Regions from separate parts of the Streptomyces sp. NPDC025651 genome, predicted to be linked through region 1. Evidence: predicted binding sites of a transcription regulator. Region 1 holds the regulator's gene; the other holds the start of a gene.
The links. Region 1 encodes HspR, which represses chaperone genes until heat shock. Its sites were predicted from a motif close to TTGAGNNNNNNNNNCTCAA; they were not measured.
Positions count from the first base shown of each region.

Region 2: the regulator HspR is predicted to act here: its motif matches at 2,912-2,930, upstream of dnaK (molecular chaperone DnaK).

Region 1 is NZ_JBVHLZ010000002.1:486,698-501,464, forward strand. Features, by position in the region: gene ACZ4D5_RS10225 (helix-turn-helix transcriptional regulator) at 1-433, shown strand, start outside; gene ACZ4D5_RS10230 (helix-turn-helix transcriptional regulator) at 702-1,676, shown strand; gene ACZ4D5_RS10235 (hypothetical protein) at 1,743-2,258, opposite strand; gene ACZ4D5_RS10240 (heat shock protein transcriptional repressor HspR) at 2,358-2,807, opposite strand; gene dnaJ (molecular chaperone DnaJ) at 2,809-4,002, opposite strand; gene grpE (nucleotide exchange factor GrpE) at 4,048-4,731, opposite strand; gene dnaK (molecular chaperone DnaK) at 4,731-6,602, opposite strand; gene ACZ4D5_RS10260 ((Fe-S)-binding protein) at 6,957-9,224, shown strand; gene ACZ4D5_RS10265 (FG-GAP repeat domain-containing protein) at 9,327-10,757, shown strand; gene ACZ4D5_RS10270 (FG-GAP repeat domain-containing protein) at 10,900-12,240, shown strand; gene ACZ4D5_RS10275 (FG-GAP-like repeat-containing protein) at 12,479-13,864, shown strand; gene ACZ4D5_RS10280 (VCBS repeat-containing protein) at 13,928-14,767, shown strand, end outside.
Region 2 is NZ_JBVHLZ010000008.1:319,530-334,296, forward strand. Features, by position in the region: gene ACZ4D5_RS27960 (amino acid permease) at 1-416, shown strand, start outside; gene ACZ4D5_RS27965 (DUF6345 domain-containing protein) at 480-2,111, opposite strand; gene ACZ4D5_RS27970 (OsmC family protein) at 2,424-2,849, shown strand; gene dnaK (molecular chaperone DnaK) at 3,000-4,877, shown strand; gene narI (respiratory nitrate reductase subunit gamma) at 4,926-5,651, opposite strand; gene narJ (nitrate reductase molybdenum cofactor assembly chaperone) at 5,648-6,226, opposite strand; gene narH (nitrate reductase subunit beta) at 6,223-7,824, opposite strand; gene ACZ4D5_RS27995 (nitrate reductase subunit alpha) at 7,826-11,509, opposite strand; gene ACZ4D5_RS28000 (hypothetical protein) at 11,739-12,161, shown strand; gene ACZ4D5_RS28005 (helix-turn-helix domain-containing protein) at 12,172-13,023, opposite strand; gene ACZ4D5_RS28010 (4a-hydroxytetrahydrobiopterin dehydratase) at 13,106-13,414, shown strand; gene ACZ4D5_RS28015 (class I SAM-dependent methyltransferase) at 13,423-14,163, shown strand; gene ACZ4D5_RS28020 (class I SAM-dependent methyltransferase) at 14,314-14,767, shown strand, end outside.

The DNA of each region.
Region 1 (14,767 bases):
CGACGCCGAGGTCCGCACGCTGGACGAGGTTCCCGAGCGCCTCTTCGTCTTCGACCGGACCGTGGCCGTCATCCCCGTGAACAAGGACCGCAGCATCGCGCTGGAGATACGCCACCCGGCCCTCGTCGAGTACTTCGTCACGACCTTCGAACGGCTCTGGCGCCTCGCGGTCCCCATCTACCCGCGCACCATGCAACTCCCGTCCGCGAACGGCATCACCGCCCGCCAGCACGCCATCGCCGGCCTCCTCGTCGAAGGCCTCACCGACGCCGAAGTGGCCGACCGCCTCGGCATGAACGTCCGCACCGCCCGCGTCCACATCGCCAAACTCGCCTCCACCCTCGGCAGCGAGAGCCGCGCACAACTCGGCTACCTCATCGGGCAGTCCGGAATCCTCGATCCATCCGCCTCGTGCGCCTCGTCCGCCTCGTAGGGCGGCCGGATCCCCACGGTCGTGATCGCGGCGGTTCGGCCAAAACGTGGGCAGCGGAACGCGCAAGAGCGCAGGGTGCGGAATTCGCCACCCACCCTGTCAGGACAGGCATCAGACCGTTCCACCACCCCGGCGACAGTCGGGCATTCCCGGCCGGAACCGACCAAATCCCTACCACGAGAAGTGGACACTTCAATCACGGCCGACGCCCCGCCTAGGTGGCCCCTGCATAGAATCGCCGCGCTTCACCTACCGGGAGGGAGCGCATATGGTCAAGGAACATGCGCCACATGGAGTGGAGGAACTCTGCGAGGAAGGGTCCGGCGTGTACGCCCGTGCCCTCCGCGAAGGCCGGATCCACAGCAAGGACGCGGAACACGCCCCTTGCCTGATCGACTTCGGCCTGCTCCACCCCGACATCGACGACATGCGGTGGCTGCTTCCCACCGCCCCCGCCGCCGCCCTCCCCCTCCTGCTCCGCACCATCGAGGACCGGATCTCCGACCAGCGGCGCCGCGAAGAGCGGCTCACCGCGGCGTTCGAGCCGCTCATCGCCCTGGACGCCCAGCTGTCGTCCGCCACGGACACCCCCACGATCACCGTCCTCGACGGCCTGGAGCGCATCAACTCGGCCATCGACCGCGCCATGCAGGACGTGACGGAGGAGTTCCTCGCCGTCCAGCCCGGCGGCACCCGGCCGCCCGAAACGTTGGCCGAAGCTTTTCCCCGGGACCAGGCGATCCTCAGCCGGGGTTGCCGGATGAGGACCCTCTACCAGCACACGACGCGCCATTCCCTGCCCGTGCTCGCCTACTTCGAGCAGCTGGACGGCGACGCCGAGGCCCGCACCCTCGACGAGGTCACCGAGCGCCTCTTCGTCTTCGACCGGACCGTGGCCTTCATCCCCGCGAGCAAGGACCGCAGCGTCGCCCTCGAACTGCGCCACCCGGCGCTCGTCGAGTACTTCGCCACCACCTTCTGGCGGCTGTGGCGCCTGGCGACCCCCATGTGGCCGCTCGCCGCCCCCCAGCCCTCGGAGGGCGGCATCACACCGCGCCAGCGCGCCATCGCCAACCTCCTGGTCGAGGGCCTCACCGACGCCGAGATAGCCGACCGCCTCGGCATGAACATCCGGACGGCCCGGGTCCACATCGCCAAACTCGCCACCACCCTCGGCAGCGAGAGCCGCGCCCAACTCGGCTACCTCATCAGCCAGTCCGGAATCCTGGACAACAGACCCTGACCCGAGACGTCCGGCGCCCGCGACAAGTCACAGGGCAAGGCCACCACCGCAGGCGAAGGCCCGCCCTCAGCCCCCGTCCCCCTCGGCCCACTCCCGCAGCAGCGTCTCCCGCTCGGCCGCGCGCGGTGTGCCGCCCTCGTGGCGGCGGCCCCAGGCCGACATCGCGGAGAGGGTGGTCAGGAGCGTGCCCGCGCCTTCCGTGAGGCGGTTCAGGAGGGCCCGGGAGAGGTCGTACTCCCTCTGGGAGTAGCCGATCGCGGCCGCCGTGTACGCCGTCAGTTCGGTGTCCTCGCCGTCGGAGCCCGTGATACGGACCGTCATCGTCGGCGCCTCGTCGCCGCCGCCGAGGCCCGCCGTGAGGACCATGTCGACCGCCGCGCCCACGTGCCGCTTCAGGGACTTCACCGGGACGTCGTCGACCGTGAGGCCATGGACGTCCTCCCACGGCCAGACCCCGGACTGCCTGTCGCCGAGGGCCACCACGCCCTCCGGCGTCAGGCGCACCCCCGCGGCCAGCCCGGAGGGCTTCGCGCCCACGTAGACGTCGCCCTCGGCGATCCAGAACAGCCCCACCATGGCCATGGTCAGCTCAACTCCCCGTACCCACACGCCCACATACCGACTCAGGGCCGGGAGGCTGTCGCCTCCCGGCCCTGTATCAGATTACTCAGGCTCCGAAACCTACTGCTCCTGCGACCTCTTGGGCCGCCACACCACCAGCGCGCTCGCCTGCTGCACGTCCTGGTAGGGGACGAGGTCGCGGCGGTACGAGGCGTGCACCGCCGCTTCACGTTGCTGCATGGCGGCGGCGGCTCCCTCCACGGCCGCGGAGAGCTCCGCGACACGCGACTGAAGCGCCGCGACCTGGTTCTCCAGCTCGATGATGCGCTTGATGCCTGCGAGGTTGATGCCCTCCTCCTGCGACAACTGCTGCACCGTGCGAAGCAGTTCGATGTCGCGGGCGGAGTAGCGGCGGCCGCGCCCGGCCGTGCGGTCGGGCGAGACCAGGCCGAGGCGGTCGTACTGCCGCAGGGTCTGCGGGTGGAGGCCGCTCAGCTGGGCGGCCACCGAGATGACGTACACCGGCGTCTCGTCGGTGAGTTGATACGGATTTCGACGACGGCCGTCCATCTCATGCTCCCTTCGCGGCCTGGAACAGTTCTGCCCGCGGGTCGTCGCCCGCAGTCGCCTCGCGGTAGGACTCCAGGGCTTCCTTCGCCGTGTCGGACAGAGACGTCGGGACCGACACCTCCACCGTCACGAGCAGGTCGCCCCGCGTGCCGTCCTTGCGGACCGCGCCCTTGCCGCGCGCCCGCATGGTGCGGCCGTTCGGCGTGCCGGGCGGCAGCTTCAGGGTGACGGCGGGTCCGCCGAGCGTCGGGACCTTGACCTCGCCGCCCAGCGCCGCCTCCGCGAACGTGACCGGCACCGTGACCGTGAGGTTGTCGCCCTTGCGGCCGAAGACCGGGTGGGCGTCGACGTGCACGACCACGTACAGGTCGCCGGCCGGGCCGCCGCGCTCGCCGGGGCCGCCCTTGCCGCGCAGCCGGATCCGCTGGCCGTCCGAGACGCCCGCCGGGATCCGCACCTGCATCGTGCGGGACGACTTCGCGCGGCCCGAGCCCTTGCAGACCTCGCACGGGTCCTGGGCGATGAGCCCACGGCCCTTGCAGTCCACGCACGGGTCGGTGAGGGAGAACCCTCCGCCACCGCCCCGCGAGACCTGCCCCGTGCCGACGCAGGTCGGGCACACGCGCGGCGTGCCGTTCTTGTCGCCGGTGCCGGAGCACGCCTTGCAGGGCGCCTGGGAGGACATGCGGAGCGGCACCGTCGCGCCGTCCACCGCCTCCGTGAAGCTCAGCGTGACCTCGGACTCGATGTCCTGGCCGCGCCTCGGCTGCGTACGCGTGCCGGATCCGGCACCCGCGCCGCCGCGGTTGAACAGGCCCCCGAAGACGTCACCGAGACCGCCCCCGAAGCCGCCGGCGCCCGCTCCACCGCCACCCGGGCCGCCGCCTCCGAAGAGGTCGCCCAGGTCGAAGTTGAACGAGCCGCCGGCGCCTGCGGGGCCCTGACGGAATCCGCCGTTGCCGAAGAGAGCACGCGCCTCGTCGTACTCCTTGCGCTTCTTGGGGTCGCCGAGGACGTCGTTCGCCTCGGAGATCTCCTTGAAGCGCTCCTCCGCCTTGGCGTTGCCCTTGTTGGCGTCCGGGTGGTTCTCGCGGGCGAGCTTCCGGTACGCCTTCTTGATCTCGGCTTCGGTGGCGTCCTTGGGGACGCCGAGGACCTTGTAGTAGTCCTTCTCGATGAAGTCCTTGGTGCTCATCCCCGACGTCCCTCCTCTCTCGTCAGTGCGGCGTCAGGTACAACGTCAGCCCTCGTCCGGGCCACCGCTGTCCTTGTCCGCCGCCTCGGCCGACTCGTCGGCCCCCTCGGCAGTCTCACCCTTGACGGTCTGCGCGCCCGGCTGCGGCTCGGCCACGGCCACCCGCGCGGGGCGGATGGTGCGCTCGCCGATCCGATACCCCGGCTGCAGGATCGCGACGCACGTCGTCTCGGTGACGTCCGGTGCGTAGCTGTGCATCAGGGCTTCGTGGATCGTCGGGTCGAAGGGCTCGCCCTCCTTGCCGAACTGCTGCAGCCCCAGCTTCGCGACGACCGTCTCCAGGGACTCGGCCACCGACTTGAAGCCGCCCACCAGCTCGCCGTGCTCACGCGCGCGGCCGATGTCGTCGAGGGTCGGGAGGAGCTCGGAGAGGAGGTTCGCCGAGGCGATCTCCTTCACCGTCACCTTGTCCCGCTCCACGCGGCGGCGGTAGTTCTGGTACTCGGCCTGCAGCCGCTGGAGGTCGGCGGTGCGCTCGCTGAGCGCCTTCTGTGCCTGGTCCAGCTGGGCGGTCAGGCCCGCTGTCTTCGCTGCGTCCCCGGCCGGGGCCGCCGGGCCCTCCTCGGAGGAGGGCTCGGCGGCCTTCGGCGCCGCGTCATCAGGGGTGGCGCCGGAGGGGACGTCGGGGTTCTCGGCGTTCTCGCCGAGGCCCGGGGTCTCCTCGGTCATCAGGCGGCGCCGCCCTTCGCGTCACCGGGCTTCTCGTCGTCGACGATCTCGGCGTCGACGACGTCGTCGTCCTTGGACATGTTCGGGGCCTCGCCGCCCGGGGCAGCGCCCTCGGGACCGCCGGCGGCCTGCGCGCCCTGGGCGTCGGCGTACATGGCCTGGCCCAGCTTCTGCGAGACGGCGGCGACCTTCTCGGTGGCGGTGCGGATCTCGGCCGTGTCCTCGCCCTTGAGCTTCTCCTTCAGCTCGCCCACGGCCTCCTCGACCTCGGTCTTCACCTCGGCGGGGACCTTGTCCGCGTTGTCGGTGAGGAACTTCTCCGTCTGGTAGACGAGCTGCTCGCCCTGGTTGCGGGACTCGGCGGCCTCGCGGCGGGCGTGGTCCTCCTCCGCGTACTTCTCGGCCTCTTCGCGCATCCGGTTGACCTCGTCCTTCGGCAGCGAGGAGCCACCGGTGACGGTCATCTTCTGCTCCTTGCCCGTGCCGAGGTCCTTCGCGGTCACGTGCATGATGCCGTTGGCGTCGATGTCGAAGGCGACCTCGATCTGCGGGACACCGCGCGGGGCCGGCGGCAGACCGGTCAGCTCGAACATCCCGAGCTTCTTGTTGTACGCCGCGATCTCGCGCTCGCCCTGGTAGACCTGGATCTGCACGGACGGCTGGTTGTCCTCGGCCGTCGTGAAGATCTCCGACCGCTTGGTCGGGATGGTCGTGTTGCGCTCGATGAGCTTGGTCATGATGCCGCCCTTGGTCTCGATGCCAAGCGACAGCGGGGTCACGTCGAGGAGCAGGACGTCCTTGACCTCACCCTTGAGGACACCGGCCTGCAGGGCGGCGCCGATGGCGACGACCTCGTCCGGGTTCACGCCCTTGTTGGCCTCGTTGCCACCGGTCAGTTCCTTGACCAGGTCGGCGACGGCCGGCATACGGGTGGAGCCACCGACGAGAACGACGTGGTCGATCTCGGAGAGCTGGATGCCCGCGTCCTTGATGACGTTGTGGAACGGCGTCTTGCAGCGCTCCAGGAGGTCGGACGTGAGCTGCTGGAACTGGGCGCGCGTGAGCTTCTCGTCCAGGTGCAGCGGGCCCTCGGCGGAGGCCGTGATGTAGGGCAGGTTGATCGTGGTCTCCGTGGAGGAGGACAGCTCGATCTTGGCCTTCTCGGCCGCCTCGCGCAGGCGCTGGAGCGCCATCTTGTCCTTGGAGAGGTCCACGCCGTGGCCGTTGTTGAACTGCTTGACCAGGTAGTCGACGACGCGCTGGTCCCAGTCGTCACCACCGAGGTGGTTGTCGCCGTTCGTGGCCTTCACCTCGACGACGCCGTCGCCGATCTCGAGCAGCGAGACGTCGAAGGTGCCGCCACCGAGGTCGAAGACCAGGATGGTCTGGTCGTCCTTGTCGAGGCCGTAGGCCAGGGCGGCGGCGGTGGGCTCGTTGACGATGCGCAGGACGTTCAGGCCCGCGATCTCACCGGCCTCCTTGGTGGCCTGGCGCTCCGAGTCGTTGAAGTACGCCGGGACGGTGATGACCGCGTCGGTGACCTTCTCGCCCAGGTAGGCCTCGGCGTCGCGCTTCAGCTTCTGGAGGATGAACGCGGAGATCTGCTGGGGGTTGAACGCCTTGTCGTCGATGTCCACCTTCCAGTCGGTGCCCATGTGGCGCTTGACCGACCGGATGGTCCTGTCGACGTTGGTGACCGCCTGGCGCTTGGCCACCTCGCCGACCAGCACCTCGCCGTTCTTCGCGAAGGCGACGACGGACGGCGTGGTCCTGGCGCCCTCGGCGTTGGTGATGACGGTGGGCTCGCCGCCTTCGAGAACGCTGACGACGGAGTTAGTCGTGCCCAGGTCGATGCCGACCGCACGTGCCATTTCGATTCCTCCAGATGACTTCTTGAGTGGATCTGGCTCAAGAATGCATCAGCCGTTTCCCGGAGTCAACAGAGCTGAGTCGAGGGGACTCAACTCTTATCCAGCACTTACACGCAACCAAGCCCCCGCAAGGGGCGCGGGGAACTGCGCGACCAGCCACGACCGGGCCGCAGACGAACGACGCCCCGAGCGGAGTGTCCATGCAAGGCTTGCCTGAGCGACGCAGATCACCGCCTTGCTGGCTACAGTGCGGCGAGTTAAGTGGGTAGTCTCAGACGGACTGCATAAGTTACCGCTTAGTAATCAGTCGTAGTCCGCTACGAAGTCCCGCCTCGCAGGCCCGAGGAGCCCCCAATGCAACTCGCCGCGATCATCGTGTCGCTGGTCCTAATCGCGGTCGGCGTCGCGCTGTTCGGCCGTGCCATCCTGCAGATCGTCCAGCTCATGCGGCTCGGTCAGCCGGTGCCCGCCGGCACCAGGACCGACCTCCCCCTCCAGCGCACCCTCACCGTGGTCCGGGAGTTCCTCGGGCACACGCGGATGAACCGGTGGGGCATCGTCGGCTTCGCGCACTGGTTCGTGGCGGTGGGCTTCCTCACGCTGCTGCTGACCATCGTCAACGCCATCGGCCAGCTCTTCAAGGCCGACTGGATCCTGCCGATCATCGGTGACTGGGCGCCGTACAACATGTACGTCGAGTTCATGGGCACCATGACCGTGCTCGGCATCCTGGTCCTGATCGTCGTGCGCCAGCTGAGCAAGCCCGGCAAGCCGGGGCGCAAGTCCCGTTTCGCGGGGTCCAAGACCGGCCAGGCGTACTTCGTCGAGACCGTCATCCTCGTCGTCGGCGTCTGCATCTTCATGCTGCACGCCCTCGAAGGCGCCCAGCACCACGTGGACGGCTACGAGGCGTCGTTCTTCATCTCGTACCCGGTGGTCTCCTGGTTCGAGGGCATGGACGTCTCCACCCTGCAGAACCTCACGTACTTCTTCGCCGGGCTGAAGATCGCGACCTCGTTCATCTGGATGATCACGGTCTCGGTCAACATCAACATGGGTGTCGCCTGGCACCGCTTCCTCGCCTTCCCGAACATCTGGTTCAAGCGGGAGGCGAAGGGCGGGACCGCGCTCGGCGAGCTGCAGCCGATGACCTCCGGCGGGCAGCCGATCGACTGGGAGGACCCGGCCGAGGACGCCGTCTTCGGTGTCTCCCAGGTCGAGCAGTTCTCCTGGAAGGGCCTGCTGGACTTCTCCACCTGTACCGAGTGCGGCCGCTGCCAGTCGCAGTGCCCCGCGTGGAACACCGGCAAGCCGCTGTCGCCGAAGCTCCTGATCATGTCGCTGCGCGACCACGCGCACGCCAAGGCCCCGTACCTGCTCGCCGGCGGCGGCAAGTCCATGGAGGGCGAGGAGAAGGCGACCGAGGAGCAGCTGGGGGACGTGCCCGCCGCCGCGCTCGCGGAGGCCGAGCGGCCGCTGATCGGGACCCACGAGGAGAACGGCGTCATCGACCCGGACGTCCTGTGGTCCTGCACCACCTGCGGCGCCTGTGTCGAGCAGTGCCCGGTCGACATCGAGCACATCGACCACATCGTCGACATGCGCCGCTACCAGGTGATGATCGAGTCCGCGTTCCCGTCCGAGGCGGGCACGATGCTCAAGAACCTGGAGAAGAAGGGCAACCCCTGGGGGCTCGCCAAGAAGCAGCGCGTGGAGTGGACCAAGGAGGTCGACTTCGAGGTCCCGATCGTCGGCAAGACCGTCGACGACCTCACCGAGGTCGACTACCTCTACTGGGTCGGCTGCGCCGGCGCCCTGGAGGACCGGGCCAAGAAGACCACCAAGGCCTTCGCGGAGCTCCTGCACATCGCGGGCGTCAAGTTCGCGATCATGGGCGGCGACGAGAAGTGCACCGGTGACTCCGCCCGGCGCCTGGGCAACGAGCCGCTCTTCCAGCAGCTCGGCCAGGAGAACGTCGCGATGCTGAACATGGCGTTCGGCGAGGACGACGAGGACGAGAGCACCAGGAAGCCCAAGTCCAAGAAGAAGATCGTCGCCACCTGCCCGCACTGCTTCAACACGATCGCGAACGAGTACCCGCAGCTGGGCGGCGAGTTCGAGGTCATCCACCACACGCAGCTGCTGCAGCACCTCATCGACGAGGGCAAGCTGATCCCGGTGACGCCGGTCGAGGGTCTGATCACGTACCACGACCCCTGCTACCTGGGCCGTCACAACAAGGTCTACACGCCCCCGCGCGAGATCATGGACAAGGTGCCGGGCCTGCGCCAGCAGGAGATGCACCGCCACAAGGAGCGCGGCTTCTGCTGCGGCGCCGGTGGTGCCCGCATGTGGATGGAGGAGCGGATCGGCAAGCGCATCAACACGGAGCGGGTCGACGAGGCGCTCAGCCTCAACCCCGACATCGTGTCGACCGCCTGCCCGTTCTGCCTCGTCATGCTCACGGACTCCGTGAACGGCAAGAAGAACGACGGCAAGGCCAAGGAGTCGCTCCAGGTCGTGGACGTCGCGCAGCTGCTGCTCGACTCCGTGAAGACGCCGGTCGACCCGGCCGGTGACGAGGAGTCGGCGGACGCGCCGGAGCCCGAGCCGGTCAAGTAGGCCCCTGCCACCAGCTGTTCAGGCCGGTTCCGCCCTCGGGCGGGACCGGCCTGTTGCGTGGAGGCGGCCGGTCCGTGATCCACGCGTGCGTACGTTGACCTCATGCGTCCAGGTACAAGTGCGGGTACGAGTGCGGTTTCAGGTCCGGGTATACGTCGGGGCGTCCTCGTCACGTGTGCCGTACTGCTGCTCTCCTCCTGCACCGGGTCGGGAGGCGGGAAGGAGGGGGCCGGGCAGGCGGACGCGCGGCGGCCCGCCGCGGGCAGGGCCGCCGAGGAGCCGCGGGAGGGCGATCTGAACGGCGACGGGTACGACGACATCGCGACCGTCATGGCCGGGCGCCTCGTCGTCGTGTACGGCTCCGAGCGCGGCGCGCAGCCGCGGACCCGCACCGTGGTGCGGCTTCCGGGGCGGGGCGCCGAGGCCAGGCACCAGGACACGCTGCTGCACCGCGGCGACCTCGACCGGGACGGGTTCACCGATCTGGTGGCGACGCTCGCCGACGGACGGCAGTGGGCCCTGTGGGGCGGGGCGCGCGGTGTCACCGGGCCGCGCGAACTGGCCACCGGGAAGCGGCGGGTGATCGATCTGGACACGTCCGCCAACGACTTCGGCAGCGTCGGCGACTTCGACGGCGACGGCAGCGCGGACGTCTTCCGGCTCGGGGCGCCGGACGAGACGGCGGGGAGCGTGCACGCGGGGCCGTTCGGCCGGGACGGGAAGCCCGCGCGCGAGAAGGAGCTCGACGAGGAGCTCCCCGAGGACAGCCTGCCGTACCGGTCGACCTCGGCCGACTACGACGGCGACGGGCGCAGCGAGCTGACGGTGTGGCTGCGGTGGACCGACCCGGAGATGGAGGGCGACGGCGTCAACTACGGGCGGGGCGCCCACCATTACCGGGGCTCCGAGGACGGCCCGCGGTTCGTGCGGACCTCGGGCGACCGGACAGGGGACCTGTACGCGGGCACCCCGGCCGACGTCGACGGGGACGGCGCCGACGAGCTCCTGACGACGGGCTACGACTCCTCCACCGGAAAGCTGGGCGTCGCCGTGAACCAGGTGCCGGGCGGCGGGAAGCCGCGAGGCGTCTCCTTCGACCGCGTACCCGGCCTGGAGCCCCGAACGGGCGGCGGCCTCACGAACCGCGCCGTCGGGGACGTCGACGGCGACGGCAGGCAGGACCTGGTGTTCGGCATGCCCGAGGGCAACAACAGCCGCGGCCTGGTCGTCGTCCTGCCCGATGTCGCCCACGCGGGCCCAGGCACCCGCCTGCGCACCGTGGACCTGGAGTCTCCCGGCGTCCCCGGCGCCAACCGCGAGCCCAACTCCGAGGACACGACCTACGTACGGCACCGGCTCACCGTGCGCGGCCCTCTGCTCGACGTGGACGGCGACGGCCGGGCGGATGTCGTCGCGGGCGCACAGGACGACATGAAGCAGACGGGCCTGTGGGTGTTCCCCGGCAGCCCCTCGGGGCTCGATACGCGCGCTACACGCCGTATCACCCTGAATGACCTGGGCCTGCGTGACTGACAAGTGACCAAAGCGGCATCCCGCCGGACTTAACGCCTCCGCACAGCCGGAGCATCATGTGCTGGTTGTTGCTGGTTGTTGTCTCATGGGGCGGGTCGGGTCGGGGTTGATGACGGGCATACGGAGTGACAGACGGCGCGGCATGCCGATGCGCCTCGCCGCGGGCACGCTCGGCTGTGCGCTGCTCCTCGTGGGCTGCGGCAGCCACGAGGGCGACGGCGGCGGCGCGAAGAACGGTGACGAGCGGCCCGTCAGCATGGCGGGCAAGGGCGCGGCCCAGCAGCCCGTTCCGCGCGGCAGGGGAAGCAGGGCCGACGACGACTTCAACGGTGACGGCGCCCGTGACCTCGTACTCGACGATCTCGTGCACCGCGACCACGGCGACGACGCGGGCATCGGGATCGTCTACGGCTCCCGCGCCGGACTGCGGCCCGGCGCACGGCAGTTGCTGAGCGCACACGCCAACGGGGCGCGTACGAAGGGGCAGTTGCCCGCGGCCTTCGAGTCCGAGGCCGCCTGCGACCTCGACGAGGACGGCTTCACCGATCTGCTGGTGTCCACCGACCCGCCCTACGACGGCCAGGGCCGGCCGCCCGTGCCGCTGCAGATCCTCTTCGGCTCGCCCAAGGGGCTCGTCGGCAAGGCCGTGAAGCTGAAGGTGCCCGCGCAGGCACGTTTCGGCAACGACTGGCCGGACCAGCCGGTGTGCGGCGACTTCGACGGGGACGGCGCGAGCGACCTGGTGCTGCACGCGAGCGGGGCCCGCATGACGTTCCTGCGCGGCCCGTTCAGGCGGAGCGGCGCCCCGCGCGCCGCGGGCAGGCCCCTCGTCGCGCCCGGCGACGCCCTCGTCACGGGCAGGGCCACCGACGTGGACGGCGACGGCTACGACGACGTCCTCGTGCGCAAGGCCGCGGGCGCTTCGGGCGCCGCCGCCGGGGCCCTCGTCCTCGGCGGCCCCGAGGGCCCCGACGAGACCGGGGTGCTCCTCCCCGCGGGCAAGGACATCGCGTTCGGCCGCTTCGGCAGGGGCAGGGGCATGGACGCGGCGATCGCCTCGCCGCGCGGCGTCGCCCTGCGCTACGAGGTACCCGGCACCCTGCGCGGCACCCTGGAGGCCAAGGACGTGGCGGTGGACGCGGGCGACCTCGACGGGGACGGCCTGAGCGAGCTGGTCATGAGCGGCGGGGGCAGCGGGAGCGGCGACGGCGCGGGAGAGGTGCGGGTCTTCCGGGGACGCACGTCCGGGCTCGCCCCCAACGCGACGGCGCTCGTGGTGCCCTCCGCCAAGGGCACCACGCAGGTCCTGCGGGTCGCGGACTTCGACGGCGACAAGCGCGCGGACCTGGTCCTGCGGACGTACCGCGGCGAGGGACAGGACGTCGTGGGCGTCTACCCCGGCCTGAAGAGCGGTGACCTGGTCTCCCGCAAGCCCCGACTGACCTTCTCCACCGCGGAGTTCCTGTCCCTGAGCGTGGGCTGACGACGAGGACGCGGGCGAAGTGACCGCACCTCCGGAGCGCATTTCCCCCAAGACGCCCCGAGACAGGGCGGTTTGGACACTTTCCGCCGTTCATCTTCCGGCCACCTACCCGCCCCTCTCGCACAACCCTTCGTACGCCCCGCGAGTCACACACCTGGAACCCATAGCCAAAGGTTCCGGAGCCGTACCAGAGGCTCTTTCGAAGCGGTACCAGAGGTTCGTTCAAAGGGAGTTCCACGTGCGCGCAAGAAACCTGGCCGTCACCGCAACCGTCGCGGCCCTCGCGGCCGCGGGCCTGACGCTGCCCCTGGCCGGTTCGGCGAGCGCCGCCTCCACCCTGAAGGACGACTTCAACGGCGACGGCTACCGGGACCTCGTGATCGGCTCGCCGAAGAGCAACTCCGTGACGGTCACGTTCGGTTCGGCCTCCGGCGTCTCCGAGGGGCGCTCGGTGACCGTCACCCAGGACACCCCCGGGGTGCCCGGCGTCCTGGAGCGCGAGGACGAGTTCGGCGAGAACGTCACCAGCGGCGACACGAACGGCGACGGCTACGCCGACCTGATCGTCGGCGCCCCCGGCGAGAAGGTGACGGGCAGGCCCTCCGGCTCCGTCACCGTCATCAAGGGCGGCAGGAACGGCTTCACCTCCGGCGGGCACGTCGTGAACTCCCCCGCCGACACCACGGGCCGCTTCGGCGAGGCCACCGCCTGGACCGACCTCGACTACGACGGCTCGCCCCAGCTCGCCGTGATCAGCGGCGACAACTGGTACTACTACTCCGGCTCGGGCGCGGACGGTCGCGCGTTCGGCCTGGAGGTCGACTTCCTGCCCGAGGGCGTCCAGCTGGACGGCATGGTCTCCGGGAACTTCAAGTACAAGGACGGCGTCGGCTTCGTCCTGTTCGGCCAGCGCGCCGACGGCGGCCTCTACACCGCGCACATGAACGGCGGCGTCGGCGACTACGGCTACCGGGCCGAGGTCATCGCCGAGGGCGACGACCCCACCGGGACGCGGGAAGCCGCCGCCGCGGGCGACGTGAACGGCGACGGCTACGCCGACCTGATCACCGGCAACCCCGAGGCGGGCAAGGGCGGTTCGGTCACCGTGCGGCTCGGCGGCGACGGCAGGTTCGGCGCCCCGGTGACGTACGACCAGGACAGCGCGGGCGTGCCGGGCGCCGACGAGGAGGGCGACGGCTTCGGCCGGTCCGTGGCCGCGGGCGACGTGACCGGCGACGGCCTCGCGGACCTCGCGGTCGGCGCGCCCACCGAGGAGGTCGACGCGACGCCCGGCGCGGGCAGCGTCACGCTCCTCAAGTCCACCGGCGGTGCCTTCACTTCGGGCAGGGCCTGGCACCAGGAGACGGCCGGCGTGCCCGGCGTCGGGGAGGCGCACGACGGCTTCGGCACCTCGGTCCGCCTGAAGGACATCAACAGGAACGGCAAGGCGGACCTGGCCGTCGGCGCGACCGGCGAGGACATCGGCACGACGCGCGACGTCGGCGCCGTGTGGGTCCTGCGCGGCACGGCGACGGGGCTGACCACGTCGTACGCGGCCTCCTTCAACGGCGGGGACTTCGGCCTCGGCGGCGAGAACGCCGACTTCGGCCGCACCCTCCGCTAGAGCCGCCCTCCCTCCTCCCTCCGAGACCAACCCCCTCCCCCCATAAGCGAGTTGGAGACACCCGTGGCCTCAGCGCCCCAGCACGTGCACAAGCCCGTACGGAAGAGGTTCCTCGCGGCGGGCGCGCTCTGCGCCGCCACCGTCCTCGGCGTCACCGGCCTGACGGCGGGCGGCGCGGCCGCCGCCGAGCCCTCGAAGCTCCGGGCCGACTACAACGGCGACGGCTATGTGGACCTCGCGGTCGGCGTGCCGAACGCGACCGTGGACGGCAAGGCCAAGGCCGGTTACGTCAATGTCGTGTGGGGCGGCGCGAACGGCCTCGGCAAGCACGGCTCGACCACCGTCAGCCAGGCCACGGCCGGGGTGCCCGGCACCGTCGAGGCGGGCGACAAGTTCGGGTACGCCGTCGAGTCGGACGACATGAACGGCGACGGCTACAGCGACCTGGTCGTCGGCGCCCCCGAAGAGGCGACCTCCGCCGGTCTCGGCGCGGGCACCATCGCGGTCGTCTGGGGTTCCGCGAGCGGCTTCAAGGGCGGTTTCACGGCGGCCGACGGGGCGGTGAGCGACGCGAGTTACGGCGCGATGCTCGCCCTCGGCGACTTCGACAGGGACGGCAACAACGACGTCGCCTTCAACTCCCACTTCGACGAGAGCAGTGCGGTGGTGACCCGCCAGGGTCCCTTCAACTCCGGCGCGTCGGACGAGATCTTCCGGGTCGCGGGCTGGCACTTCGCGGGCCCCGCCGTCCTGGAGAGCGGCGACTTCGACGGGGACGGCGGCGACGACCTCGCGTTCTCGTACGACGGCATGGAGATCAGCGGCACGGACGTGATGAGCCGCGCCTCGGGCAGGTGGGAGTCCCTGTGGTCCACCGCCGACAGCACCACCAGCGCCCTCGCC
Region 2 (14,767 bases), on a different contig from region 1:
GGGACGGCCTCTTCCCGAGCGCGTTCGGGAAGAAGAAGCGCGGCGTGCCGACCGTCGGCGTCCTCGTCACCGTCGTCCTCGCCTCGCTCCTGACCGTCTACAACTACACGGCGGGCTCCGGCGGCGTCTTCGAGTCGCTCGTCCTGATCACCACGTTCACGGCGACCGTGCCCTACCTCCTCGCCACCGCGGCGCAGATCTACTTCCTGGTCTCCGGGCAGCGCGAGCGCGTCAACCGCGGCCGTCTCGTACGGGATTCCGTCCTCGCGGGCGTCGCGTTCGCGTTCTCCATGTGGCTCGTCGCCGGATCCGGCTACGCGGCCGTCTACCAGGGCGTGCTGTTCCTGTTCGTCGGTGTCCTCGTCTACGCGTGGATGGCGGCCCGCAAGCAGCGGGCCGCCACCTCGCACAGCTGATCCGTTCCGTGGTGGCGGGTCGCCCCCTCCGCCCCCAACGGCGGGGGCGACCCGCGGTCGCGCCTACCTCGCCAGCGGCGCGACGACCCAGCGGCGTGTCTTGAACATGCCGTCCTGCGGACCGATCTCGATCAGCTTGCGGGCCGCGGGGTAGGCCTCGTTGCCCTCCATCTCGTAGCCGACCTCGAAGGTGCCGGGGACGTCCCGGACCTCGGGCACGGCCTGTGCCGCGGCGCCCTGCTCCGGCTCGTCCGCGGTGACCGCCGCGAGCTCGGCGAGGAGCCTGCGCTGCGCCGCGTCGAGCGCCCTGCGCGGGTCGCGCTCCAGCGGGGCCGCCGTCGCCTTGCCGCCCTTGGGCGGAGGCGGCGAGATCTCCGTGCTGGGCTCGCGCGTGACGCCGGTGGCCTCGCGGGTCGCGATCTGGGACTGGACGACCGTGCCGTCGTTGTCGAGACCGACGCGGATCAGGCCGCGGCCCGGGGTGATGACGGGCACGCCGTCGAAGACCTGGCGGAACGTCACGTGCGTCTCCAGGGAGACCGGGCGGCCGACCTCGGAGCCGTCCTTCGTCCCGGAGTTCTGCATCAGGTCGTGCACGCTGTCGACGACCAGTTCGGCACCGTCCGCGTACCTCTCGGCGAACGCGCGCGCCGCCTCGACGGCGCGGTCGGTGGGCAGCTGCTGGGTGTTGCGGTGGTTGCCCTCGGCGAGCCTGACCCAGCGCACGCCCTGCGGGCCCGTGGAGACGATCCGGTCGCCGGAGGAGGCGTTGAGCACGCCCTGCCGCTCGATCTGCACGTCCTGCAGCGCCGCCGAGGGGAACTCCGCCAACTGCCCGATCCTGGTGAGCTCCGCGCTCGGGTCGCGGGGCGCGAGCTGCACGATCTTGTGCTGCCCGGGGAGCTGGGCGAGCGGCTCCCTGACGCCTTCGCGCGCGTTGTACCAGCGCCACGCGTACCAGTTGTCCGGCACGTGCTCGCGGAAGAAGTTCCGCTCGGTGTTGAGGCGGTTGGTGGCCTCGGCCTGGGTGGCGCCGACCGCGCACACGGAGGGCGCCTGGCCGTGGTAGATGTCCCAGCTGGCGTTGAGCCACGCGTCGCAGAACGTCTGTCCGGCCCGCCACTTCTCCCAGAACTTCTTGCCGTAGTCGGGACTGTCGATGCTGACCGTCTCGAAGCCGAAGATCATCCGGAAGCCGATGTTGGGACCGGCCCAGGTGCGGATCGGGGAGTGGCCGCCGAGGACGCGCAGCGAGGTGCACGTCGACCAGAAGACGTAGTTGGCCTTTTCGTTGCCGAGCGCCATCCGGTTGGAGATGGCGTCACTGCGGCCGTCCCACACGCCGCCGAGCGGCGCGAAGAAGACGCCGTTGCCGTCCATGCCGCCGTGGCCCGAGTGGTACACCGCGCAGACCGCGTCCATGCCGTAGCGGTCCTGCCAGTTGTCGTACGTCTCCTCGTACGCCCACACCTGCGCGCCGCCGTCGGCGAACCAGAAGTTGCGGTCGTAGAACTGCTGGAGGTACGCCAGCCAGCCCGTGGCGTCGGCGTGCGTGTGGAAGAGCGGTGACTGGTTGACGAACTTCTGGATGCTGAAGGCACCCCACCAGCCGAAGGTCGAGTCGCGTGTGCCCGCAGCTCCCGGCTTCTCCGGTTCGAGCGGGGACGGACCGTGGTCCGAGTAGTTGATGCGCATGGCCATACCCCCTGGACGGTTCTCCTCGCGCCGTGCGCGAGGGGCCAAAAAAGTGTCACCGTCGACGGGTGTTGCCCAGTTGTCATTCCGGCCATAGAGCCCCCGTCACAGGCCTGTTCCCGCACATCAGCGGCCTCTGTGGCGCGGCGTCGCACACAATGTGTTCGTATCGGCGGAGCCGTACCTGCGCACCCCGATCGAACACGTCGCGGGCCGGACGGGGGCCCGCGCGGCCCGTTTTCATCCGGAGTGTGATCGGATGGGGGGCCACGGAACTTCCGATCACGGAACCGCACTGAAGGGAACTGCATCGTGGCAACCACGCGCTCCGCGCACACGGTCTGGGAAGGCTCTCTGACGGAGGGCTCGGGCACCGTCACCTTCGACTCCTCCGGCATCGGGGAGCAGGCGGTGTCCTGGCCGTCGCGCGCCGAGCAGGCCAATGGCAAGACCAGCCCGGAGGAGCTGATCGCTGCCGCGCACTCCAGCTGCTTCTCCATGGCGCTGTCGCACGGCCTCACCGGAGCGGGCACCCCGCCCACCCGGCTCACCACGTCCGCCGACGTGACCTTCCAGCCCGGCACCGGCATCACCGGCATCCACCTCACCGTCGAGGGCACCGTGCCGGGTCTCGACGAGGCCGCTTTCGTGTCGGCCGCCGAGGACGCGAAGGCCAACTGCCCGGTGAGCCAGGCCCTGTCGGGCACCACCATCACGCTTTCGGCCAAGCTGGCCTGACCCGACGCCTGTTGACGATGCCGTCGCCCCCTCCGGGGCGGCGGCATTGTCGCATCCGGGGGTTGACAGGATCTCACTCAAGTTTTGTGATGGGGAGTGGAGTAGACCTGGAAACGGGGGACTTGGGCTCGCTGCGGAAGGGACTGGACCATGGCACGTGCGGTCGGGATCGACCTCGGGACGACGAACTCAGTGGTGGCCGTGCTGGAGGGCGGTGAGCCCACCGTCGTCGCCAACGCCGAGGGCGCGCGCACCACCCCCTCGGTCGTCGCCTTCGCCAAGAGCGGCGACGTCCTGGTGGGCGAGGTCGCCAAGCGGCAGGCGGTCACCAACGTGGAGCGCACCGCCCGCTCCGTCAAACGCCACATGGGCGACGGGAGTTGGCGCTTCCCGGAGAGCGGCTCCGTGGACGGCACCCGCTACACCGCGCAGGAGCTGTCCGCGCGCGTCCTGCAGAAGCTCAAGCGCGACGCCGAGTCCTACCTGGGTGAGGACGTCACCGACGCGGTCGTCACCGTGCCCGCCTACTTCGACGACACCCAGCGCCAGGCCACCAAGGAGGCCGGCGAGATCGCGGGCCTGAACGTCCTGCGCATCATCAACGAACCGACCGCGGCGGCCCTCGCCTACGGCCTGGACAAGGGCGACGACCAGACCGTGCTCGTCTTCGACCTCGGCGGCGGCACCTTCGACGTGTCGCTCCTGGAGATGGGCGAGGGCGTCATCGAGGTCAAGGCCACCAACGGCGACACCCAGCTGGGCGGCGACGACTGGGACCAGCGGATCGTCGAGTACCTGGTGCGGCAGTTCAAGAACGCGCACGGCGTGGACCTCGGCAAGGACAAGATGGCCCTGCAGCGCCTGCGCGAGGGCGCCGAGAAGGCGAAGATCGAGCTGTCCTCGTCGAGCGAGACCGACATCAACCTGCCCTACATCACGGCCTCCGCCGAAGGACCGCTGCACCTGGCCGAGAAACTGACGCGCGCCCAGTTCCAGGAGCTCACCTCGGACCTGCTCGACCGCTGCAAGCAGCCCTTCCACCAGGCGGTCAAGGACGCCGGCGTCAAGCTCTCCGCCGTCGACCACGTGATCCTGGTCGGCGGCTCCACACGGATGCCCGCCGTCACGGAACTCGTCAGGGAGCTCACCGGCAAGGACCCGCACAAGGGCGTCAACCCGGACGAGGTGGTGGCGCTCGGCGCGACCCTGCAGGCCGGAGTGATCCGCGGGGACGTCAAGGACGTCCTGCTCCTCGACGTGACGCCGCTGTCGCTCGGCATCGAGACCAAGGGCGGCATCATGACCAAGCTCATCGAGCGCAACACCACGATCCCCACGAAGCGTTCGGAGACCTTCTCGACCGCGGAGGACAACCAGCCCTCGGTCGGCATCCAGGTCTTCCAGGGCGAGCGGGAGATCGCCGCCTACAACAAGAAGCTCGGCGTCTTCGACCTCACCGGGCTGCCGCCCGCGCCGCGCGGCGTCCCCAAGATCGAGGTCACCTTCGACATCGACGCCAACGGAATCATGCACGTCTCGGCCAAGGACCAGGCCACGGGCCGCGAGCAGCGCATGACGGTGACCGGCGGCTCCGCGCTGCCCAAGGACGACATCAACCGCATGGTCAGGGAGGCCGAGGAGCACGCGGAGGAGGACCGCAGGCGCCGCGAGGCCGCGGAGACCCGCAACCAGGCCGAGCAGCTCGTCTACCAGACGGAGCGGTTCCTGCGCGACAACGCCGAGAACATGGCGCGCGTCCCCGCGGCCACGAGGACCGAAGTGGAGTCCGCGGCAGCCGAGTTGAAGGACCTGCTCAAGAACCGCGCCGACGACACGGCGGCCCTGCGGGCGGGCGCCGAGAAGCTCGCCGCCGTGAGCCAGCAGATGGGCCAGGCCATGTACGCGAACACGGGCGCCGGAGCCTCGGCGGAGCAGCCGCCCCAGGACTCGGCCGCCGAGGAGGGCGTGGTGGACGCGGAGATCGTGGACGACGAGAAGGAGGGTAGGGGCGACGGAGGCGCCCCGTAAGGGGCGCGGGGAACTGCGCGACAAGCCACGACGTACCCGCAGACGGCGTCATGAATCTGCGCGCTCCCACCCTCTCCGCTCAGGCCGCGCAGCGACACGCTTCGGATCCTTGCTGCGGTACACCACATACGGCCGAAACAGATACTGCACCGGCGCGCTGAACATGTGGACGAGGCGGGTGAAGGGCAGCAGCGCGAAGAGCAGCATCCCGATGACGGCGTGGATCTGGAAGGTGAGCGGGACGCCCACCATCAGGTCCACGTCGGGCTGCAGCGTGAACAGGCTTCGGGCCCAAGGGGCGAGGGACTCGCGGTAGTTGTAGCCCTCGTCGAGACCGGAGTTGGTCAGCTTGGCCCACATGCCCATCACGATCGCCGCGAGCAGCACGAGGTACATCACCTTGTCGTTGGTGGTGGTCGCGCGGAACACCGGAGCCTTGGTGCGGCGGCGGTGGAGCAGCATCAGGATGCCGAGCACCGCGAGCGCGCCCGCCGCCGTGCCGCCCCACAGCGACAGCTTGTGGTACGCGCTCTCGGTCAGGCCGACCTTGTCCGTCCACGACTCCGGCACGAACAGGCCCATGAGATGGCCGACGAACACGAACAGGATGCCGTAGTGGAACATCGGCGAGGCGATGTTCAGGAGCTTGGACTCGTAGACCTGCGAGGAGCGCGTCGTCCAGCCGAACTTGTCGTACCGATAGCGCCAGGCGGTGCCCACGACGAGCGGGACAAAGGCGATGTAGGGAAGGGCGCCCCACAGCAGCGTGTTCATGAAGGTCGCTCCCCGATAAGTGCGAAGGGTTCCAGGCCGACGTCCTCGCGCGGCGGCCCCGAGCGGGCCAGCTCAAGGGCCTGCGCACGGTCCTTGGGCGAGGGCCCCGGCAGCGTCGCGCACACCGCCTCGACGACCGCGGCGTAGGGCGTGCCGAAGTCGCTCAGCGCGAGCCGCAGCAGTTCGAGGCCGCCGCGGTGCTCGGTGAGCAGGACGGGACCCGCGTGCGCGGAGAACTCCAGGACCGCCGGCAGGAAGTCCGGCAGCTCCTCGTCGCTGAACTCCAGGCCGTGCGCGCGGTAGACCTCCTTGAAGCGGACCAGGGCCATGCCGCGCCGCCGGGTGTCGCCATCGCTCCACCAGCTCAGATACAGGCTGTGCCGGTTCTTGAAGTCGAAGACCTGGACGTAGTGCGCGGCCAGTTCACGCGGGTCGGCGTCGGCCGCGTACGCGAGGAAGGCGTCGAACCGGGGCGGTGCCGCGGCCTTGAGCAGGGGCAGCCGCTCGTGGAACTCCTCGTCCGGGTAGGCGAGGCACAGCGCGGCGGCCTGGTAGAGAACGGCGTGTTCGTTCATCGCTCTTCCTCCTCCGGAGTGTCGGCGGTCTGCCGCTTGCGCAGCGCGTGGAAGTTCTCGATGGTGACCAGCGGCAGCTGCCTGCGTCCCGAGTCCTGGCCGAACGGCCCGTCGCCGCCCATCCCGGGGCCGTCCTCGTAGTCGAGGCTGCACGAGTCCGGCAGCGCCGACTCCTCCAGGCGCTGCGCGTCGGCGACCGCCGCGGTCGGGATCACGTACCGGTCCTCGTACTTGGCGATGGCCAGCAGGTGGTACATCTCCTCGATCTCGGGTCCCGACATGCCCACCGACCCGGCGACCGAACTGTCGGGCCGTTCCCCGAGGTTGATGGCCCGCATGTGCGCCCGCATCGCCGCCAGCTTCTCCAGCGAGGAGCGGACCGGCTCCACGTCGCCCGCGGTGAAGATCTCCGCCAGGTACTCCAGGGGGATGCGCAGGGTGTCGATCGCGCCGAAGAGGTTCGCCGCGTCCTCGCCGTCGTGGCCCGTCTCGTTCAGCGCGTCCACCACCGGCGACAGCGGCGGGATGTACCAGACCATTGGCATCGTGCGGTACTCCGGGTGCAGCGGGAGCGCCACCTTGTACCTGCTGATCAGGGCGTGCACGGGGGAGCGGCGCGCGGCCTCGATCCAGTCGTGCGCGATCCCGGCCCGCTCGGCCTCACGCCGCACCTCGGGGTCCTCGGGGTCGAGGAAGACACCCAACTGCGCCTCGTACAGCTTGTGTTCGTCGGGTTCCGAGGCGGCCGCCGTCACCTTGTCGGCGTCGTACAGGATCACGCCGAGATAGCGAAGCCGGCCCACGCACGTCTCCGAGCAGACCGTGGGCAGCCCCACCTCGACGCGCGGGTAGCACAGCGTGCACTTCTCGGCCTTGCCGGTGCGGTGGTTGAAGTAGACCTTCTTGTACGGGCAGCCGGTCACGCACTTGCGCCAGCCCCGGCAGTGGTCCTGGTCGACCAGGACGATGCCGTCCTCCGACCGCTTGTACATCGCGCCGGACGGACACGACGCCACGCACGCCGGGTTCAGGCAGTGCTCGCAGATCCGCGGCAGATAGAACATGAACGTCTGCTCGAAGGCGAACTTCACCTTCTCCGCGGCCTGTTGGCGGGTCCTGGCCACCATCGGGTCCAGGTCGCCGTACCGGGTGGCGCCACCGAGGTTGTCGTCCCAGTTCGACGACCACTCGATCTTCATCGGCTTGCCCGAGATCAGCGAACGCGGCTCGGCCACCGGGTAGTCGTCGCCGAGCGGGGCGTCGGTGAGGTTCTTGTACTCGTACGTCCAGGGCTCGTAGTAGTCCTTGATCTCCGGCAGCTTGGGGTTGGAGAAGATCTCCAGGAGCGACTTGACGCGGCCGCCGTTCTTCAGCTTCAGGGCGCCCCGCCTGTTCAGCTCCCAGCCACCGCGCCACTTCTCCTGGTCCTCGTAGCGGCGCGGATAGCCCTGCCCCGGGCGGGTCTCGACGTTGTTGAACCAGACGTACTCCATGCCGTCGCGGTTGGTCCACGCCTGCTTGCAGGTGACCGAACAGGTGTGGCACCCGATGCACTTGTCGAGGTTCATCACCATCGCGATCTGGGCCATGACCCTCATGTCAGTACTCCACATCTTGCGAGCGGCGGCGGATGACGGTGACCTCGTCGCGCTGGTTGCCCGTCGGGCCCAGGTAGTTGAACGCCCACGACAACTGGGCGTAGCCGCCGATGAGATGGGACGGCTTGAGGATGAGACGGGTCAGGGAGTTGTGGATGCCGCCCCGCTTGCCGGTGGTCTCCGCCTTGGGGACGTTCACCGTGCGCTCCTGCGCGTGGTGCATGTAGACCGTGCCCGCGGGCATCCGGTGCGAGACGATCGCCCGCGCCACGACCACGCCGTTGCGGTTGACCGCCTCGATCCAGTCGTTGTCCTGCACGCCGATCGCCTCCGCGTCCTGCGGCGCCATCCAGATGGACTGGCCGCCGCGCGAGAGCGAGAGCATGAAGAGGTTGTCCTGGTACTCGGAGTGGATCGACCACTTGTTGTGCGGGGTGAGGTAACGGACCGTCACCTCCTTCTCGCCGTCCGGGCCGAGCCGTGGCTCCCCGAAGAGCCGGTTCATGTCCAGGGGCGGCCGGTAGACGGGCATCGCCTCGCCCAGCTCGTGCATCCAGTCGTGGTCGATGAAGAAGTGCTGACGCCCGGTCAGGGTGTGCCAGGGCTTGAGGTGCTCGGTGTTGAGCGTGAACGCCGTGTACCTGCGCCCGCCGGACTCGCTGCCGCTCCACTCCGGCGACGTGATCACCGGCACGGGCGCGGCCTGGGTGTCGGCGTACGTGATGCGCTTGCCCTCGTGCTCGGCCGCCAGGTGCGCCATCTGCTGGCCGGTGCGCGCCTCCAGGGTGTGGAAGCCCTGGGTGGCGAGGCGGCCGTTGGTCGTGCCGGACAGGGCGAGGATCGTGTTGGCCGCCTTGACCGCGGTGTCCAGGGCGGGCCGGCCGTCGGCGGGGCCGCCGCGCACCACGCCGTTGCGCTCGCGCAGGTCCTCCACCTCCTGGTCGGGGTGGAAGGCGATGCCCTTCACCGGCAGGCCGAGCCGCTCCACGAGCGGGCCGAGCGAGGCGAACTTCGCGCCGATCGCGGTGTAGTCGCGCTCGACCACCGCCAGGTTCGGCATGGTCCTGCCCGGGATCGCCTCGCACTCGCCCTTGCGCCAGTCCAGGACGACGCCGCCGGGCTGCGCCGTCTCTCCCGGGGTGTCGTGCTGCAGGGCGGTGGCGACGACGTCCTTGCGTACGCCGAGGTGCTCGACGGACAGCTCGCTGAGCCGGTCCGCGAGGGCGCGGAAGGTGTCGAAGTCGGTGCGGGCCTGCCAGGGCGGGTCGACGGCCGGGGTGAAGGAGTGCACGTAGGGGTGCATGTCCGTGGTCGACAGGTCGTGCTTCTCGTACCAGGTGGCGGCGGGCAGGACCACGTCCGACAGGAGCGTCGATGACGTCTGCCGGAAGTCGAGCGAGACGAGCAGGTCGAGCTTGCCCTCCGGTGCCTGCTCGCGCCAAGTGACCGTCGAGGGACGCTCGTTCGGCGCGGCCTCCTCGGCCCGCAGCGAGGAGTGCGTGCCAAGGAGGTGCTTGGTGAAGTACTCGGCGCCCTTCGCGGACGAGCCGAGCAGGTTGGCGCGCCACAGCGTCAGGACGCGCGGCCAGTTCTCGGGGGCGTCGGGGTCCTCGCAGGCGAACTTCAGGGTGCCCGCCTTGAGTTCGTCGACGACGTTGGCCACCGGGTCGCCCGTCGTCGCGCCCAGGTCGAGGGAGTTGCGGTCGAACGTCGGGTACGACGGCATCCACCCGGAACGGGCCGACAGGGCCAGGCAGTCGGCGCCCGTCATCCCCGCGAAGCGGCCCTCGCCGAGCGGTGAGGACAGGACGTCCGCCGCGAACCTGTCGTAACGCCACTGGTCGGTGTTGAGGAACCAGTAGGCGGCGCCGATCATCTGCCGCGGCGGCCTGCTCCAGTCGTTGGCGCTCGCCAGCGTCGCCCAACCGGTGGAGGGGCGGCACTTCTCCTGCCCGACGTAGTGCGCCCAGCCGCCGCCGTTGCGGCCCTGGCAGCCGGTGAGCTGGAGCAGCGCGAGAAACGCGCGGTAGATCGTCTCGGAGTGGAACCAGTGGTTGGTCCCCGCGCCCATCAGGATCATGCAGCGCCCGCGCGACTTCTCGGCCGTCGTCGCGAACTCCCGTGCGATCTTGACGCACTTGGCGGCTGGGACGGAGGTGTGCGCCTCCTGCCAGGCGGGGGTGCCCGGCGTGTCCGCGTCGTCGTACGAGGCGGGCCACGTGCCCGGCAGCCCCGCGCGCCCGACGCCGTACTGCGCGAGCAGCAGATCGAAGACCGTGGTGACCAGCGGCCCTTCCTGTCCACCGAGCCGGGTCGCGGGCACCCCGCGCCGCACGACCTCGCCCCGGCCCTGGCCGTGCGTGCCGCCCTCGGTGTCGAAGCGGGGCAGCAGGACCTCGACGCCCGCCGCGACGTCCGCGCCGTGCAGGGTCAACAGCGGCTTGATGGAGCCCAGTTCGAGGTTCCACTTGCCCTTGCCCGACTCGGTCCAGCGAAAGCCCAGCGAGCCGTTGGGCACGGCGGGCTGCATCGTCGTCTCGTCGAGCACCGCCGTCTTCCACTCACCGCCCTCGCCCTCCTCGCCCAGGTCACTGGCGCGCAGGAACTTCGCGGGCACGTACGCGCCGTCGCGCTCGGTCAGCGTCACCAGGAAGGGCAGATCGGTGAACTTGCGTACGTAGTCGGTGAAGAAGTCCGTCGGGCGGTCGACGAAGAACTCCTTGAGGATCACGTGCCCCATCGCGAGGGCGAGGGCCCCGTCCGTGCCCGGGTGCGGATGCAGCCACTCGTCGGCGAACTTGGCGTTGTCGGCGTAGTCGGGCGCCACGACCACGACCTTCTGGCCGCGGTAGCGGGCCTCGGCCATCCAGTGCGCGTCGGGCGTCCTGGTCACGGGGACGTTCGAGCCCCACATCATCAGATACGCGGCGTCCCACCAGTCGCCCGACTCCGGTACGTCGGTCTGGTCGCCGAACACCTGCGGCGAGGCGACCGGCAGGTCCGCGTACCAGTCGTAGAAGGAGAGCATCGGCGCGCCGATCAGGCCCATGAAGCGGGCCCCCGCCGCGTGCGACACCATCGACATCGCGGGGATGGGGGAGAACCCGGCGACGCGGTCCGGGCCGTACGTCTTGATCGTGTGGACGTGCGCCGCGGCGACGATCTCGACGGCCTCGTCCCAGCTCGCCCGCACCAACCCGCCCTTGCCGCGCGCCTGTTGGTACGTCCTGCGGCGCTCCGGGTCGCTCTGGATGTCGGCCCAGGCGAGCACCGGATCCTTCAGGCGCGCCTTCGCCTCCCGGTACATCTCCAGGAGGACGCCGCGCAGATACGGGTAGCGCACACGGGTGGGGGAGTACGTGTACCAGGAGAACGCGGCGCCGCGCGGGCAGCCGCGCGGCTCGTACTCGGGGCGGTCGGGACCCACGCTCGGATAGTCCGTCGCCTGCGTCTCCCAGGTGATGATGCCGTCCTTGACATACACCTTCCACCGGCAGGAACCGGTGCAGTTCACGCCGTGCGTGGAGTTCACGACCTTGTCGTGGCTCCAGCGGTCCCGGTAGAAGGTGTCCGCGTCCCTTCCCCCGGTCAGCGACACGCTGTGCAGGTCGGGGGCGGCGGTGCCGCGCCGGAAGAACTTCCCCGCCCGCAGGAGGGCGGCGGCGGGCTCGGTCGTCTCTGTCACCGTGGAGCTCCCTAGGTCTGCCTCCCATCGAACCTAGGTGCGGCGATCCCGGGGCACCTGCTGGCAGCCGCCGTACGGGTTGCGGACGGGAGGGACGGGCATTACCTCGCACGTAATCGACCGGGTGGCGCGGGCTCGGCACAGTGGTGGCAACGGATCAGGGCCGGCCCGCAGAGACCGGATCCGTCACCAGTATCCGCTCCGTACCGCCGCTTGGAGGCAGCCCGCCATGACCACGTCGACCTACCCCCTCGCCACGCTGGCCCGCACCACCGACCCGACGACGATGCTGCGCCGCTTCCTCGGCCTGGACGCGGTGGTGACCGGGGCCAACGGCATCGCGTACGCCGCCGCGTCCGGCCCGCTCGGGCGCTTCCTCGGGGTCGACCCGGGGCTGCTGCTCGGCCTCGGCGCCGGGCTCGTCCTGTACGCCGCGGGCGTCGGTCTCCTCGGGGCGCGCAAGAGCCCGCCGACGCCCGCCGTGCAGGCGGTCGTCGAGATCAACGCCGCCTGGGCGGTGCTCAGCGTCGTCGCGCTGGTCGCCTGGTTCTCGCCCACCACGGCCGGGACGGTGTGGATCCCGCTGCAGGCCGTGACCGTGGGCGGCTTCGCCGCGCTGCAGTACGCGGCGCTGCGGGCGGTGCGGGCCTGAGCGTTGCCCCTCAGGACATGCGTGACTGCAGGAACTTGACCGTCGCCGGGTCGGCCGGGAGCAGCGTCTCGATGGCCAGCTCGGCGACCGTCACGTCCATCGGGGTGTTGAACGTCGAGATGGACGAGACGAAGGACAGGACGTGGCCGTCGTGCTCGATGCGCAGGGGCAGCGCGAAGTACGGCACCTCCGTGCCCGCCGCGAAGGCGTCCACCCCCGGGTCCCCCACCGGGTACGCCGCGACCTCGTCGTACACCGCGCGCAGCGCGTCCGAGCGCTGCAGCGCGATCTGCCGCTCCATCTGGTGCAGCAGGTGCCCGCGCCACTCGCGCAGATTGCGGATCCTGGGGGCGAGGCCCTCGGGGTGGAGGGTCAGCCGCATCGCGTTCAGCGGTTCCCGGAGCAGGTGCTCCGGGACACCCTCCATGATCATCGCGATGCCGCGGTTGGCCGCGACGACGTCGTACGCCGCGTCGACGACCAGGGCCGGGTAGGGCTCGTAGCCGGCCAGGAGCTGCTCCAGGCCCTCGCGCAGCGTGCCCATCGAGGGGTCGTCCAGCGGGGTCTCGCGGAAGCGGGGTGCGTAACCGGCCGCGAGCAGCAGGGAGTTGCGCTCGCGCACCGGCACGTCGAGGTGGTCCGCGAGGCGCAGCACGAGCTCCTCGCTCGGGCGCGACCTGCCCGTCTCGACGAAGCTGATGTGCCGTGCCGAGGAGTCGGCGCGCAGGGCGAGCTCCAGCTGGCTGACGCGGCGCCGCTCGCGCCAGCCGCGCAGCAGCGGCCCCACCCCGGAGGCGTTGTCCCGGGCGTTCCCCTTGGCCTTGCCTTTGGTGCTCCCCTTGCCGGGCGCGGCGGTTGTCATACGTAGACGGTAGTCGAAACAGTTTGTGGCAAGGTGAGCCGGAGATGGACTTGGTGATGGACTTCCTGGAAGGAGCGTGACCATGACCACCCCCGAACCGCTCTCGCTGAAGGAGATCGAGGACCGCCTCGCCGAACTGCCCGGCTGGTCCCTCGACGGCGACCGGATCACCCGCACCTACCGCCTCGGCTCGCACTTCGCGGCGACCGCCCTGGTGGTCCACGTCGCCCAGACGCAGGAGGAACTCGGCCACCACAGTGACCTGACGCTCGGCTACAACACCGTGACGCTGGCGGTGAACACGCACAGCGCGGGCGGCGCGCTCACCGACCTCGACTTCGAACTCGCCCGCAGGGTCGAGGAGTTCGCCCCCGCGCACGGCGCCGAGTGAGTCCGGCGATGCTGGACTACAGCAAGGAAGCCGACCGCTACGACGCCTCGCGCGGGGGTGAGCCCCGCGCCGCCGCGGCCGCGGCCGCCGTGCTCGGCCTGGTGCCCGCCGACGCCCGCACGCTCCTCGACGTGGCCTGCGGGACCGGCCTGGTCACACGGTGCCTGGCCGCCCGCGACGGGCTGCGGGTGACGGGGGTCGACGCGGCGCACCGCATGACGCGGATGGCCGCCGACCGGGTGCCGGGCGCCATCGTCCTCGGCGACAGCCGTCAACTGCCCTTCCCCGACGGGGTGTTCGACGCGGTGAGCACCGTCTGGCTGCTGCACCTGCTGTCCGGCGCCGAGGAGACCAGGGCGGTCGTCGCCGAGTGCGCGCGGGTGCTCCGGCCCGGCGGGGTCTACGTCACCACCGTCGACAAGGCGGCCTCGCACGACGTGGGCAGCGACATCGACGCCGTCCTCGCCCCGCGCCCGGTGCGGCCCGCGGTCGACCGCGCCGCCGACGTCGACGTGTACGCGGCCGAGCGGGGCCTCGCGCCGGTGGGGCGGGCCGGCTTCCGCGGCCACGGGCAGGGCCGTACCCCGCTCTCCACGGTCGACGACCTGCGCCGCGGCTGGTTCACGCGGATCCCGCCCGACGGGCCGCTGGCCGAACGCCTCGCGGCGGGCCTCGCGAAGCTGCCGGACCAGGAGGTCGCGCGGCCCGATCCGCAGTTCAGCCTGCGGGCGTACCGGAAGCTGAGCTGAGGGTCCGGCTGCCGGTTTTTGCCGCCCCGGCAACATCATTCGCCGAGAACGGGAAGTCGGGAGCACGCTGGTCCTGTCCCCGCATGCCCCGCATGAGGGGCGCGAGGCCACGAAGGTCACGAGGGCAGAGACGGAAGGCGGCACCACACGATGGGTCACGACCACGACCACGACCACGGACACGGGCAGGGACAGGGCCACGGGCGGCAGGGCGCGAGCCACGGTCACGGCACCGGCCACGGGCACAGCCACAGCCACAGCCACGACGACCTGGACTGGTCCGCCATGGGCGAGATGCTGGAGCGCTTCGCCCGCATCGCCGCCCCCATGTACGGCGAGGTGGCCGCCTGGCTGAACCGCTGGGTCCCCGACCCCGGCGTCGTCGTCGACGTCGGCAGCGGCCCCGGCGCCGTCTCCCTCGTGCTCGCCGACGCCTTCCCCAAGGCGCGCGTCGTCGCGGCCGACCCCGAGGAGCGGCTCCTGGAGCGCGCCCGCGAGCGCGCGGCGGACGAAGGGCTCACGGACCGCTTCGGCACGGTGCGCGCCGCGCTCCCCGACGACATCGAGGACGTACCGCGGGCGGACCTGCTGTGGCTGTGCAGGT